DNA from 2 places in the Paenibacillus sp. plas6 genome. Region 1 is predicted to be linked to the other one. Evidence: riboswitches for the same ligand, from Rfam matches in the RefSeq annotation. Region 1 holds a riboswitch; the other holds the start of a gene.
The links. Region 1 has a riboswitch for cyclic di-AMP ahead of AC2TDL_RS08795 (C40 family peptidase). Riboswitches for the same ligand answer to the same signal wherever they lie in the genome.
Positions count from the first base shown of each region.

Region 2: it holds a riboswitch for cyclic di-AMP, as region 1 does, so the genes downstream of both, AC2TDL_RS15695 (hypothetical protein) here and AC2TDL_RS08795 (C40 family peptidase) in region 1, are expected to answer to the same signal.

Region 1 covers NZ_CM170151.1:1,964,832-1,972,376, forward strand. The annotation lists gene AC2TDL_RS08780 (RrF2 family transcriptional regulator) at 1-272, opposite strand, end outside; gene hisC (histidinol-phosphate transaminase) at 466-1,536, opposite strand; gene AC2TDL_RS08790 (glutamine--tRNA ligase/YqeY domain fusion protein) at 1,641-3,314, opposite strand; cyclic di-AMP (ydaO/yuaA leader) riboswitch at 3,498-3,649, shown strand; gene AC2TDL_RS08795 (C40 family peptidase) at 3,656-4,138, shown strand; gene AC2TDL_RS08800 (MFS transporter) at 4,344-5,528, opposite strand; gene AC2TDL_RS08805 (hypothetical protein) at 5,591-5,884, opposite strand; gene motA (flagellar motor stator protein MotA) at 6,157-6,963, shown strand; gene motB (flagellar motor protein MotB) at 6,941-7,545, shown strand, end outside.
Region 2 covers NZ_CM170151.1:3,565,755-3,573,299, reverse strand. The annotation lists gene AC2TDL_RS15705 (Glu/Leu/Phe/Val family dehydrogenase) at 1-51, shown strand, start outside; gene AC2TDL_RS15700 (aldolase catalytic domain-containing protein) at 455-1,414, opposite strand; cyclic di-AMP (ydaO/yuaA leader) riboswitch at 1,593-1,740, shown strand; gene AC2TDL_RS15695 (hypothetical protein) at 1,745-2,176, shown strand; gene AC2TDL_RS15690 (AraC family transcriptional regulator) at 2,286-3,173, opposite strand; gene AC2TDL_RS15685 (family 78 glycoside hydrolase catalytic domain) at 3,339-5,522, shown strand; gene AC2TDL_RS15680 (branched-chain amino acid aminotransferase) at 5,693-6,760, opposite strand; gene AC2TDL_RS15675 (LysR family transcriptional regulator) at 6,890-7,545, shown strand, end outside.

The sequences.
Region 1 (7,545 bases):
GAACACCAGCTCGGAATTAATGAACCTTGAGCCATTACGCGATAAATATCTGCCAATGTCACCGTATCAGGATCAATCGTTAAGCGATAACCGCCACCTGATCCTTCTCTAGTATTCACGAAGCCACTCTTTCTCATACCGCTCATTACTTTACGAATACGAGCAGAGTGTGTGCCTACATTGTCAGCAATCATTTCGCTACTGGCCATCTTATCAGGTAAATTAGCCAAATATACTAAACTGTGTACTGCAATTGTAAATTCACTATTCACTTCAGTGAACCTCCCTGCTTTATACTGTAATAATAACCGTTACAGTTCTCATTGTCAATATCAGTACATTCTAAGCCTCTGGCATAATTACTAAAACTTCAATGTTCATCATTCCAATTTAAATAAAGTGAGGATGCTTGGAAGGTCAGGTAATAACTGACGATCTGAGCATCCCTATTTGTTGTATATAATACTATCCCTTTAATTCAGCAAGATTATGCTGGATTGCCGCTAAAAAGCTATCCATTTCCTGATCAGTTCCAATGCTAACACGTAAAAAGTTATCAATACGCGGGGAAGCAAAGTAACGAACAAGCACCCCTTGCTCGCGCAGCTTTTCGAATAACTGCTTGGCTGGAATTACAGGATGAGAAATAAATAAAAAGTTTGCTTTAGAAGGTGTTACGAGAAAGCCAAGCTCCTGCAGAGACTTGCTTATACGCTCACGCGTAGCAACTACTTTTGCTGTAGTTTCTGCAAAATACTGCTTGTCCTCTATTGCTGCAACTGCCCCTGCCAGTGCAACACGATCCAAAGTATAAGAGTTAAATGAGTTTTTCGTACGATTTAAGCCCTCGATCAATTGCTCTGAACCAAAAGCAAAGCCAACGCGCAAGCCAGCTAGTGAGCGAGATTTTGATAAAGTCTGAATCACTAACAAATTATCGTATTCGTCTACAAGCTGCACGGCTGACTCTGCACCAAAATCAACGTAAGCTTCATCGACAATGACCACTTGATCACGATTTTGCTCAATAAGCTGACGAATAGCATCAAGCCCTAGTGGAATCGCAGTCGGTGCATTAGGATTAGGAATAATAATCCCGCCATGCTCTCCTTTAAATTGGTCGATTGGAATATTAAATTGCTCATCAAGCGGAATTAGCTTCGGTGTAATCCCATAAAATTTTGCATACACCTTATAGAAGCTGTATGTGATATCCGGAAACAATACTGGTTTGGCTGGATCAAAAAACGAAGCAAAAGCAAAAGCCAAAATTTCATCAGAACCATTGCCAACAAAAACTTGCTTAGATGTTAAGCCGTACTGTTTCGCCAGTGCTGCTACTAGCACCTCGCAGTTTGGGTCAGGGTATAACCGCAAATCCTCATTAATCGCCGCCGTCATTGCCGCTATCGCTTTAGGCGACGGCGGGTAAGGATTTTCATTTGTATTTAACTTAATATATGTTTTATCCTTTGGTTGCTCACCGGGTACGTACGGCTCCAGTGAAGCAGTCAATGGACTCCAGTATTTGCTCAACGTTATAACACTCCTCTAACATTTCAACATGTATCGCAACAAATGCTTTACTGCATTTATAACCTTAGCGCGCATTAAGCGTGCTCCCAGCTATCTTGCAGCAACTAAGCTTTTTTCGGATCAAATGAGCTTTTTAGCGATACAATACGGTTGAAAACAAGTAATCCATCTTCTGATTTCGCTCTATCTACGCTAAAGTAACCATGACGGAAAAATTGGAACTTATCTCCTGCAGCTACATCCTTCATGTTTTCTTCAATAAACCCTTTAACCTCACGCAACGAGTTTGGATTGATTCGTTCAAGGAACGGTTTATCTTTAAGCTCTGGCGCTTCAACAATCAGCGGCTCAAATAGTCTTAGCTTAGCAGGAATAGCTGTCGATGCTTCGACCCAGTGAATTGTCCCTTTTACTTTTCTGCCAGTAAACCCGCTTCCTGACTTCGTTTCCGGATCATAGGTACAGTGAAGCTCAACAATTTCCCCTTGCTCGTTTTTAATCACTTCATTACACACGATAAAGTAAGCATGCTTTAAGCGCACTTCATTTCCAGGAAATAAGCGGAAGTATTTACTTGGCGGATTTTCCATAAAGTCCTCACGCTCAATATAAATTTCACGTGAAAATGGAATTTTACGAATACCCATCTCAGGGTTTTCGGCATTAATTTCAGCATCAAGATATTCCACTTGTCCTTCTGGATAGTTCGTAATCACAACTTTAATCGGATCAAGAACAGCCATTGTACGTGGTGCCTTCAGCTTCAAATCTTCACGAATAAAATGCTCTAGGTTGCGTTCATCTACTGTACTATTTGCTTTAGCAACACCAATTTCACGACAAAAATTGCGAATTGCTTCTGGCGTATATCCTTTACGTCTCATACCGCTAATTGTCGGCATGCGAGGATCATCCCAGCCGTCTACAATGCCTTCATCAACAAGCATTTTTAAATAACGCTTACTCATTATCGTATTAGTAATATTTAAACGGGCAAATTCATATTGACGAGGAGTTGCCTCCATCTCACATTCTGCAATTACCCAATCATATAATGGACGATGATCCTCGAATTCCAACGTACAGATGGAATGAGTAATTCCTTCAATTGCATCACTAATTGGGTGAGCAAAGTCATACATCGGATAAATGCACCATGCATCACCTGTACGATGATGATGGGCATGCGCAATACGATATAAAACAGGATCACGCATCGTAATATTAGAAGAAGCCATATCGATTTTTGCGCGCAGTACTCGTTCGCCATCTTTAAATTCCCCTGCCCGCATACGAGCAAATAAGTCGAGGTTCTCTTCAACTGAGCGATCGCGATAAGGACTATTTTTGCCTGGCTCAGTTAACGTTCCACGTGTTTGACGAATTTCTTCTGCTGACAAATCACAAACATAGGCTTTACCTTTTTTAATTAGTAACACGGCACGATTGTACATTTCTTCAAAATAATCAGAAGCGTAAAATAATCCATCCCATTCGAAGCCGAGCCATCTTACATCCTCCATAATGGACTCTACATATTCTGTATCTTCCTTAACTGGATTTGTATCATCAAATCGCAAATTGGTTTTTCCTTTAAACTCATCTGCTAATTCAAAGTTAAGGCAGATCGACTTGGCATGTCCAATATGTAGATAGCCATTAGGTTCAGGAGGAAAACGCGTTATAATTTCATTAACACGTCCTTCCTTCAAATCTTCGATAACGATATTTCTAATAAAATTAGAAGACGCCGATTTCGTTTCATTAGTGTTATCCATCTTGATCAACCTTTCACACAACGAATATTTATCCTCCTATGATACACAAATTTTTATGAAATTACACCCATTTCTAGCTTGAAATGAGCACTAATCGATTATGAGAAAAATGAAAACGATTAAAATCTTCTCACATTTTACACAGAATTAAATTTTCAGTTTATTATATAGCTTGTAAATAACTTAGTTCTTATGCCTAATTCTTATACGCTTTGTGTAAGGAACGGGGGAACCACTTCGGGTGAATTGAATCTCTTAGACAAAATTAGTAGATTCATAGGGAGTCCTTCGACCGAACCCTTCAGCTAACCTCGTCGGCAATACCGGAAGGAGACTTAATTGTGAAGAAATTTGGCATGATGTTGATGGCTTTAGCTCTATTTCTTACTTTTTCAGCAACAAGCGTTTCTGCAAGCTCGTCTTCAATGCTAGACAATATTGAGGATGTGAAGGGAACAAAGTACAAGTACGGCGGTAATACTACGAGCGGTTTCGATTGCTCAGGATTTGTTCGATACATATTTGAAAAAATGAATATTGATTTGCCTCGCCGTTCTGCTGATCAAGCTAGTGAAGGAACTAAAGTTGCAAAATCTGATTTACGCGTTGGGGATCTAGTATTTTTTGATACAAGCGGATCTAACAACGGTGGCATCACACATGTTGGCATTTATGTAGGAGATGGAAAATTTGCTCATGCTTCAACTTCTAAAGGAGTTACGGTTGATTCATTAGATTCTTCTTACTACAAGCCACGTTACGTGACTGCAAGACGCATATTATCAGATGATCAATATGCAAAATATGTTGAAGGCAGTAACTAAAGATTTATTACATAAGGACTTGTCTCTAGTGCACTCATCGCTAGAGTACGAGTCTTTTTTATTGTTCCTTATAAAGCTATGCCAACTGTCATCGTTTTATGATGCCTTATTCTTTTAAAAATGAAATGGGCTGCCTAATCGATCAGTAATTCTTACGTTTCAGGACAGCCCATCTTACCATATTCAATTTCAAGCACAAGCTACTCTACTGCTGTAAATTTTGATTTCGTCCAACTAAAATCATAAAAATCATAAACATTAGCATTACAGCAACTAAGATGGCTACATAGCTTACAGTTAACGCTGCAGTATAATTATCCATTAGCCAGCCAGTCAGCTTAGGCAGCAGTGCTCCGCCAATCCCTCCGCAAGCAACAAGTAAGCTCGTCGTACGATCAGTCATCCCGCGGATACAAGCATTGACATAAACTAAAGCAATACCAAACACTCCTGAGAAGCCTAACCCGCTTAATGCAATCATCGTAAACTGTGCATATTGCTGTTTAAATAACACCATCCCAATAAACGCTAAAACAGCAATGGCCATAGAACCAATTAAATATTTGATATAGCCGTGGCGATCAGCTAATGCACCGCATACTAAGCGCCCAATAACCATAAACGACCAGAATAAGCCAAGCATGCTGGCAGCGCTTGAATCTGATAAACCGCTGCGCTCAATCATAATCGACGGTAAATAATGAGATATGCTCATCTCTACACCAACATATAAGAAGAAAAAGATCATCCCTAAAATTAAGAAAGGAATTGCACGGCGCTTATATTTTAGAGCTACCTGTCTTGCTTCACCAACCTGATTAGAAGGCTGAGCAATCATTGTATCCACATCTTTACCAAACGATAAACTCGCCCATAGAAGTAAGGTTAAACCACTAATCGCCGCCAAAATTGGAAATGACCATTCCCAAATTTGATAACGTATCAATACCGCTGCAGCTAATGGAATGAATAGAGCTCCTATGCCAAAAAAGGTTTCTAACCGACTCATTGCTGATGCTGTCTGTTCTTTAAATAAATCAATAATTAATGAACCAATGACCGATTCAATCATCCCAAATCCAAAACCGGCAAACGGCGCTACAATTAACATCAGTTCCCATGGAGGAAACATGCTGTAAACTGCCTCAGCTAGTGTTAATGAAGTAAAAGCTATAATAACGGTTATCCGCTTACCAAACTTTTTTGAAAGCATTGGACCAAGCAAAACACCAACCAAGTAACCAAAAAATTGATTCATGATCCATTGTCCGCCCTGTGCATACGTTATTTCATAGTGCGTCACAATTTGTTCTAATATCGATCCGCCAATAATATGAGCTATGCCAATAACTAGGTATGACAAGCAGCCAAGCCATAATATTTTTTTCACTACTATGCACCCTTTATCAGTTGTAAATTCTTCGAAAAGTTATCAAATTAACAACGCCTAAACTAAATAAGATGAACTACAGCTTGTCGTTCGCCTCTAGCAACAATTTCTATTAAATGTTGAGGTGCTAAATAAACAACTGTACCGCTGCCTACCTCAATTTCCGGTTCTTCTCCTAAGCCATAAAATACGTCATCAGCCAACGCCTCTAGCACTTCTCTTTGTTCTTTTACTGAGAGAATTTCCCACTCTGCTAGTTCCATTTCAAAAAACAAATAACAGTCTTCAATCAACGCAATTGCTGTTGTCAATTCCTGTAGAATCTCGCTATATTCACGAGCATGACGCACTCCCATGTAAATATCCTCCTGTTAAATAACTTAAATTAATATTCCCACCTATTATGACACACTATGTAGGAAATGTCGTTATTTCTGTAAGAATTGTTCTTGTAGAATTTAGTTTCCTGCTGTTACTATATATAGTAAGTGCCATAAAACAAATCATAAAATATCATATTTTAAGCAATTCTATTAACTTGTCAAAATTACTCTAATGTGATCACATTATTTTGACGATAATAGAATAGAGTAGGGTATTGTCGAAAATGGATTAATCGAGGTGTAAGATGAAAAACACAACTATTATCGGAATTATTCTTGGTGTCGTGGCTGTACTCGTAGGTATGGTACTAAAAGGAGCAAGCTTAAGTGCGTTTATTAACCCTGCGGCGTTCATGATTATTATCGTAGGAACGATCGCATCGGTAACTATTGCTTTTCCGCTAAACGAACTAAAGAAAGTAGGAGCATTATTTAAACTATTATTTACAGAGCGCCCTCTTCCAAAACGCGAAGAGTTAATTAAGCAATTTGTAGAGTGGGCCGGTATTACACGTCGTGAAGGTCTATTAGCATTAGAGGCACGTGTTGATGAAATCGATGATCCTTTTCTTAAAAATGGAATGCGTATGATTATTGATGGTAATGATCAGGACCTTGTTAGAGATGTCCTGCTAGAAGATATTAATGCAACCGAAGAGCGACACAAAGCAGGAGCTGCAATTTTTACTCAGGCAGGTACCTATGCTCCTACACTAGGGGTACTTGGCGCCGTTATCGGTTTGATTGCCGCTCTAGCAAACATGAGTGATATGGAATCATTAGCGCATGCAATTTCTGGTGCATTTATGGCAACACTACTAGGTATTTTTACTGGTTATGTCCTATGGCATCCAATGGCGAACAAATTAAGACGTCTTTCTAAAGCTGAAATTGAAATTCGTCTTATGATGCTAGAAGGCTTGCTATCTATTCAAGCTGGTGTTTCTACAATTGCAATTGAACAAAAACTATCGGTGTTCTTAACACCAACTGAGCGCCAAGCATTGAAAGCGAAGGAGGAAGGAGACGATGAGCAAAAAGCGGAAGCATGAGGAAGAAGAACATATTTCCGAATCGTGGCTAGTTCCATATGCCGACATTCTTACGCTGCTGCTGGCATTATTCATTGTTCTATATTCAATGAATCAAGTGGATGTTAAAAAATTCGAAGAGTTATCTAAAGCTTTTAACGTCGCATTTAATAGTGGTACAGGTGTACTGGAAATGCCATCAGTAGTTGAACGCGGCGATGATATGGATGAATTGCTTGGTGGCAAAGACAATGAAGATGAAGAATCTCAAAACGAACTAAGCGAGCAAGAAATTCAGCAATTAATCGAGCAAAGTGAAACTGACTTAAGTCAATTAAAACAACAAATTGATGAGTATATTGCTGGAAATGGGCTTAGTACTAGCTTAGATACGTCTCTCAATATGTCACAATTAGTCATTACAATACGCGACAATGCTCTATTTAATTCGGCCGAAGCAACCGTTAACAAAGAAGGTAGAGAACTTGCAGTAAAGCTTTCAGAAATGCTTGAAGAATATCCTAACTTTAATGTAGTTATTTCTGGACATACAGACAACGCTCCAATTAGTAACGAAAAGTTTCGCTCTAACTGGGATTTAAG
Region 2 (7,545 bases), 1.6 Mb from region 1:
GCTGTTAATCGATTATGTAACATTCTTTATCGCCAAGGAAAACTATATTAATACAAAACTTATGAGGCTGGAAAAAACCAGCCTTTTCTTTTTAACTATGCAGTGTTGAGTAGCAGGTGCTCCCCCGTTCACATCCTATTGCAAAATAGTTAACGTATATTTTTCGACTGTCAAAATCATCAATTATCCCAAATTCGTGTGTTAAAGGCATTGTAATCATCCTTTCAGTAAGTAATCACACTTTTGTAATGACTGTAATGACTGAATGCAAAATTACGAACCTTTCAACATACAATTAATACATGTAATCCATTCCCTTTTTATATTAAAGCAAGATTTTGGAGGGCAGCAAATTTCAACAGTTATCTTTAGCCGAAATAAAAAAACTCCGAATATACTGCTTTCGGAGTTTTTCGTATAGAAGCTTCCCTCAGCCTCTTTATTGGCAATTTACTTATTTGTTTGCCATTTCTGGAGTTGTGAGCTGATCATAGAAATCAACATATTGATCCTTTTGCTCAGTTCTGCGCCAAGCCATCGCTGAACGAGGATGCTCATCCAAAATTCCAGTAATCATATATGGAATAATATATCCCCATTCTACATTTTCGCGCATCGGAATCATATATTTCTCAATCATATCGAGCACCGGACGTACATTATATTTAGCGTTTTGCAGCTCTGAAACCAATAGCTCAGTATTACAGTTCCCTGCCGCACGACCCATTCCATAAACAGATGAATCTAGCAGCTCCACGCCTTTACCTGCTGCTAGCAACGTATTAGCGAAAGCAAGCTGCAAATTATTATGAGCATGAACACCTAAACGTTTGTTAGGCAGGTGCTCTTTAAATTTATCTACAAGATAAGCCATATCATCTGGTTTTAAGCTGCCGTAAGAGTCAACAATATATACAATATCAACTACACTTTCACGAATCAGTTTAAAGGCTTCATGCAATTGATTTTCCATTACATTAGAAAGAGCCATAATGTTTAAAGTAGTTTCATAGCCGCGATCATGGAAAATTTTAACTAACTCAAGAGCTTTATCAACATCTTGAATGTAGCAAGCAACACGAATCAGATCAAGCATACTTTCACTGCGTGGCAAAATATCTTGTTCATCTACACGACCAACATCGACAAGTGCTGAAAGCTTCGTATTCCCTTTATTTGGAATAACTTTACGAAGAAAATCATCATCCAAAAATCTCCAAGGTCCCTCGGAACCAGTGCTTTTAAGCAGTTTAGGAGAATTTTTATAGCCAATTTCCATATAGTCAACGCCAGCTTCGTTTAAGCTATTATATAAGTGCTGAACAAATTCAACACTAAAATCCCAATTGTTAACTAATCCGCCATCACGAATTGTACAGTCAACTATTTTACAATGTGCTGTATTGGATTGCATATCACTTGCTCCTTTGACTTTGATTTACTGTATTAAATATATACCGTTCTAATCATCATACTTGAAATCATAAAATAACGCAAAATAAAAATTATTATGCACCTGCTAGTCCACTGATTTGTTTATCTTATAATGCATGAGCTTTCATTTACAAATTCTGTTTAAAGATTTAAAATAATACTAATATACGCTTAATTTTTCACTAGAAAAAGCGGGGGACCCAAAGTCTTCAGGGGTGAATCATGTCAATTGGAAGCGATGACAGTAGGGCCTACTCTCTAGCCCGAACCCGACAGCTAACCTCGTCAGCGTGCAAAGGAGAGATGTAGAATGTCAGTTTGTCCATCCGATGAATTTCAAAATGTGCAGCATGAATCACATATTTTGCACATTCAACGAATTGAAGTATTCGTAATACCTGCTCTAGCAGTTGATGCCAATGGTTATCGAGTTTGTCTGCGGATTTCAAGCAATCGCGGACATGGCTGGAGTGAAATTTTTATTGATGATGGAGATTCAAACTTTAATCTTGAAGATTGGAAACAGCAACTATCCCCGCTTATTGGTCCTACTACAATGGCTCGTCTTACAGAACAAGTTGAACTGCAAATGAACAACACAATAAACTGTGACGAACGTTGTCTCTATCTATTCACAAATGCTCTGCATCAGTTGAAATTTCTTCCTGATACGAACTCGGAGCATCATTATTACGAAGAAGCTGTTTTAAAACAACGGGCAGTTGAGTATTTGTCTGTATAATTACTAGCGAGCAGCATTGAGAGTATCAAACTTTCGATGCTGCTCATTTTTTTGCATGCGTAAAAATCAGTTTGCGAACCTCTACTACGGTCGCGATTCCTTGCTAAAATTATATTTTGCGATGCAGCTTACGATATTGTCTTGGTGTTAGCTGCACTTGCTTCTTAAATAAATAATTAAAATGACTAAGATCGTCAATTCCAACCTGTTGAGCAATATGAACAATTTTCTCATCGCTCTCGATTAATTTTTGTAACGCTGCTTTAATCCGCACCTCATTCCGATATTCAATAAACGTTTTGCCGACAATTTGCTTAAATTTTTTAGTAAAAACCGTCTGGCTCATTCCGCACATTCGACATACTTGCTCTAAATGAATTGGATGTGCATAATGCTGTTCAATAAATTCACATAACCCCATGATCGCCTTTATATCATCACTAGGAAAAAGCTGAGTGAGCTCCTTTCCTTCATAACAACGACTTAAATAAACTAATAGCTCAACCAATAGTGCTTTAATAACAAGTCGATAGCCTAATTGCTTACGTGTAAATTCAAAATTTAAATGATCAATTCTTCGCTTTACCTCTTGTGCTTCCATATAGGACAGCTTTAGATGGGAATCAAAATTAATCGTTTCTCTTAAATATGGCTCGACATAAAACAAGTTAACAAATGGAGCTTCTGCTGCAAGACTTGCTAATTCTGTATGTAGCAATGACGGCAGGAACATTACATTATAAACCTCTAGAGGAGTATCGCCAGTAACAATATAATCATGTTCAATACCAGGCGTAATGACAAAAAAATCACCTTTAACGATTTTATAGGAACGTCCCTTATAAATATGCTCCCCTTCACCATCCGCTACATAAACTATTTCAAAAAAATCATGATAATGCGGTCGCATTCCTCGACTTGGAAGCGTCTTATAGTACAAAACAGCAAAAGGAAAAACTTCGCTTTCTAAATATTTTTCCTTAGAATATAGCTCCATTATCATCCCTCGCCCATCTCTAGCAAGTAATCCTTCTGCTTGTAATTGTAGTAGAAGGCTATATTAGCGTCAATTTCCCTTAATACAGCGTTGAAAAGCCCAAGTTTTCATTGCCACCATTAAGCTAAAATACAATGTGTATTCAATTTCAGGAGGGAAGTTGCAATGGATCGACGCTGGCAAGCAAAGTGGATAATTGACCCGCTTTTTAAGAACTTAAAGCCGCTTGATGTTTATGGTAAAGAGCATGACGTAATAAACAATACAGCACATCGAAAGGATTTAACTAATATCCATACGCAATTTAGAAAAAGTTTTCAACTGTTACAAACGCCACTAGCAGCTAAGTTATATATTACAGCGGATGACTATTATAAGCTTTATGTCAATGGTCATTTTATTGGGCAAGGTCCAGCACAAAGCAATTATTATCACTATTTTTATAATGAATATGACATTGCACCGTATTTGCAGCAGGGAGCTAATGTAATAGCCGTACATGTCTATTATCACGGGCTTATTAGTCGCTCCTACAGCAGTGGCGATCATCGACAAGGAATGATTGCTGAGCTGCTAATAGATGGCGAGCATCTGCTAGGTTCAGATAGAAGCTGGAAATGTTCCCGTGCTGCTGAATATCAAGCTGGACCAATCATTGGCTATAATACGCAGTTCTGCGAATATATTGACAGCAGATTGGCGAAAAAGGGCTGGCGCACAAATGAGTTGGATGATTCAGATTGGTTCTTTGCATGGGAGCTGCTATCAGATGATCATCGTCTGATGCAACAGCCAACCTCTGCTCTTTCTATTTACAGAGTAAAACCTAAGCAAATTACTGCAATTAAAGGCGGCTTTCAGCTTGATTTTGGCAGTGAGCTAACTGGACAATTTACTATGAAAGCAAACGGCAAAGCTGGACAAGAGGTGATCATCCGCTGTGGTGAGGAACTCCTCCCTAATGAGCGTGTACGTTATGATATGCGTTGCAATTGCATTTATGAGGATCGTTGGATACTTTCCGGTACAGAGGATGAGCTTGAACTATACGATTATAAAGCGTTTCGCTATGTTGAAGTGTTAACTGACGCACTTGACTCTCTTAATCTCGATAGCTTTGCAGTCATTGTGCGACACTACCCGCTTGATGAACAAGCTTGTCAATTTCATTCCGCAAACGAGCTGCTAAATAAAATTTGGCATATATGTAAAAATGGTATTAAGTATGGCACGCAGGAGAATTATGTCGATTGCCCATCCCGAGAAAAGGGACAATATCTTGGCGACAATACAATTATTACGCATGCTCATGCTTATGTATCAGGAGATTTGACAATGTATCGCAAAGCGTTGCAGGACTTTGCGCTAATGTCAGCGCGTGTTTGTCCCGGCTTAATGGCTGTTGCTCCAGGGCATGTTATGCAGGAGATTGCCGATTTTTCCTTGCAATATCCAATGCAACTGCTGCAATATTATCGACTAAGCGGTGATCGTCAATTTCTCACAGAAATGTACCCTGTCGCTGAAGGAATAATGGACTATTTTAGCTCCTACTGCCGCAGTGATGGCTTGCTGGAGTCAGTTAATGAAAAGTGGAACTTAGTAGATTGGCCAGAAAATTTACGAGATGGCTATGATTTTGAGCTAAAAAGAACAGGTCTTGAAGGCTGTCATAATGTTATTAATGCGTTTTATTATGGCGCGTTAAAAACGATGCTTGAGATTGCAGAGGAACTCGATTATCCAGCAGCTGTATATCGCAAGCAGTTAGAGCAAGTGTATGATTCGTTCAACAGAGTTTTTTATGATGCAAAGCGCAAGCTTTTTATCGATGCAGAAGGCTCGCAACATGCCTCTCTCCACAGTAATGTGCTGCCGCTTTTATTCCAATGTTGTCCTAAAGAGGCTGTTTCAGAAATCGTCAAACTCATTTCTGAAAAACGACTAAGCTGCGGCGTATATATGTCATATTTTGTGCTTAAGTCGCTAGCTGCGGCAAAGCAATATGATTTACTTTATGAGTTGATTATAAGCGAGGACTTGCATTCATGGAGTACGATGGTTAAAGAAGGAGCGACAACATGCTTTGAAGCATGGTCAAAGGAGCTGAAATGGAATACAAGCTTATGCCATCCGTGGGCAAGTGCTCCAATTCCAATATTGATTGAAGAGCTATGCGGTATTAAGCCTGCTGCACCTGGTTGGTCACAGGTTAGCTTTAGCCCGCATATTCCATCCTCATTAACGAACTTAACGTTAAGCTTTAGAACCGTTGCTGGTGAAATTTCCTTTGTGCATAAGAATGGAGTAAGTAAGCTATATGTGCCTGACCATGTAACGATTCTTTAAGCAAATGCTACAGCAGCTTAACAAAGCTATTATAACTTTTGAAACAATGGGAAACAAAAATAGGAGCATATAAAAAGGTGCTGAACCTTAACTGGTAGTGTAATTACACCAATTAAGGATGCAGCACCTTATTTATGAACTAATTGATCGTAAAGTAAAAGCTTTACGAATTAGTCAAGTGATACAAGCCAGCCAAATGGATCCTCAAGTTTACCTTTTTGGATACCAGTAATCGTATCATAAATTTTAGCAGACAGCTCACCAGTTTTTCCACCGTTAATGACGAATTTTTCATTTTTGTAACTTAATTCACCAATTGGCGAAATAACTGCAGCTGTACCTGTTCCGAAAGCTTCTTCAAGTGTTCCGTTTCTATGAGCTTCAATCAATTCATCAATAGAAACACGACGTTCCTCTACAGGAAGATTCCAATGTCTTAGCAATGTAAGCACAGAGTTACGAGTAATACCGTCAAGAATACTGCCGTTAAGCATTGGAGTTACTACAACGCCATTAATTTTGAAGAACACATTCATGCTTCCGACTTCTTCGATATATTTGCGATGAACACCATCAAGCCACAATACTTGAGAATATCCACGATGTTTTGCTTCTTCTTGCGCATTTAGACCAGCAGCATAGTTACCTGCTGTTTTAGCTTCACCAACGCCGCCAGCTACCGCACGTACGAAATGATCTTCAACATGAATTTTAACTGGGTTAACACCTTCAGCATAGTATGCACCAACAGGCGACATAATAATCATAAACAAATATGACAATGAAGGATTTACACCAAGTTGTGCTTCAGTTGCAATAATGAATGGACGGATATATAAGCTAGTGCCTTCGGCAGAAGGAACCCAATCACGGTCAACATTCAATAGTTCAATTAATCCTTTATAAGCTAGTTCCTCATCAATAGCAGGAATGCTTAGACGAGCGTTTGATTTGTTCAAGCGCTCAAAATTTTTCTTAGGACGGAAAAGTTTAATTCCATCTTTTGTACGATATGCCTTCATTCCTTCAAATACAGTTTGTCCATAGTGGAATACTTTAGCAGCTGGATCTAAAGAAATATTTTGATAAGGCACGACGCGAGGTGAATGCCAGCCTTTACCTTCATTGTATTCAAGAATAAACATATGATCTGTATAATAGTGGCCGAAACCAAGATTACTTTCATCTGGTTTTGGTTTCAACTGTGTTGAACGCTCGATTGAAATTTGCTGTACCATTGAGACGACTCTCCCTTGAAATAATTATTCATATTTGAATCATACCATGCTTTGACGTATATTTATAATATCTATTAGATTTTATATCTATACCTTTTAAATATGGAAATTCCGAAAGGAAGCGTTATCATGGATATGCGACACCTAAAATATTTTTTAATGATTGCACGTGAAGGTCAAATTACGCGTGCTGCCAAATTATTAAATATGGAGCAGCCGCCGCTTAGCCGTCAGCTAAAACAGCTTGAAGAAGAGCTGGGCGTTAAGCTTTTCGATCGCCATGGTAAAGGGCTTAAGCTGACTGATGCTGGTAAACATTTAAAGCAAAAGGCAGAATCCCTATTTTCTCAGTTTAATGAAACGATTGAGGAAATGAAGGAGCTTGAGCAAGGGGTTCGTGGCGTGCTATCAATAGGTGCTGTGTTTTCCTGTAGCTCCCTTGTGCCGGAAGCAATTGAACAATATCGTAAAAAATATCCACAGGTCACCTATAAAATATTGGAAGGTGATCATTATTATTTAGGAGAGCAGCTTGAGAAGCATGCAATTGATCTAGTTATTGCCAGACTTCCGTTTGAAGCGCTGACTGAGCCAAAGCAGCTAACAATTTTGCCTTTGCCCTCTGATCCATTTGTTGTAATCGTGCCGACAATTTGGGAGCATTATCGTAACAAGACGAGCTTTTCCCTCACTGAGCTTATTGACACCCCGCTGCTTACGTTAAAAACAGATCAAACGACTCATATGCATGAGCAAGTGATCGCAGCCTGCAATAAAAAAGGATT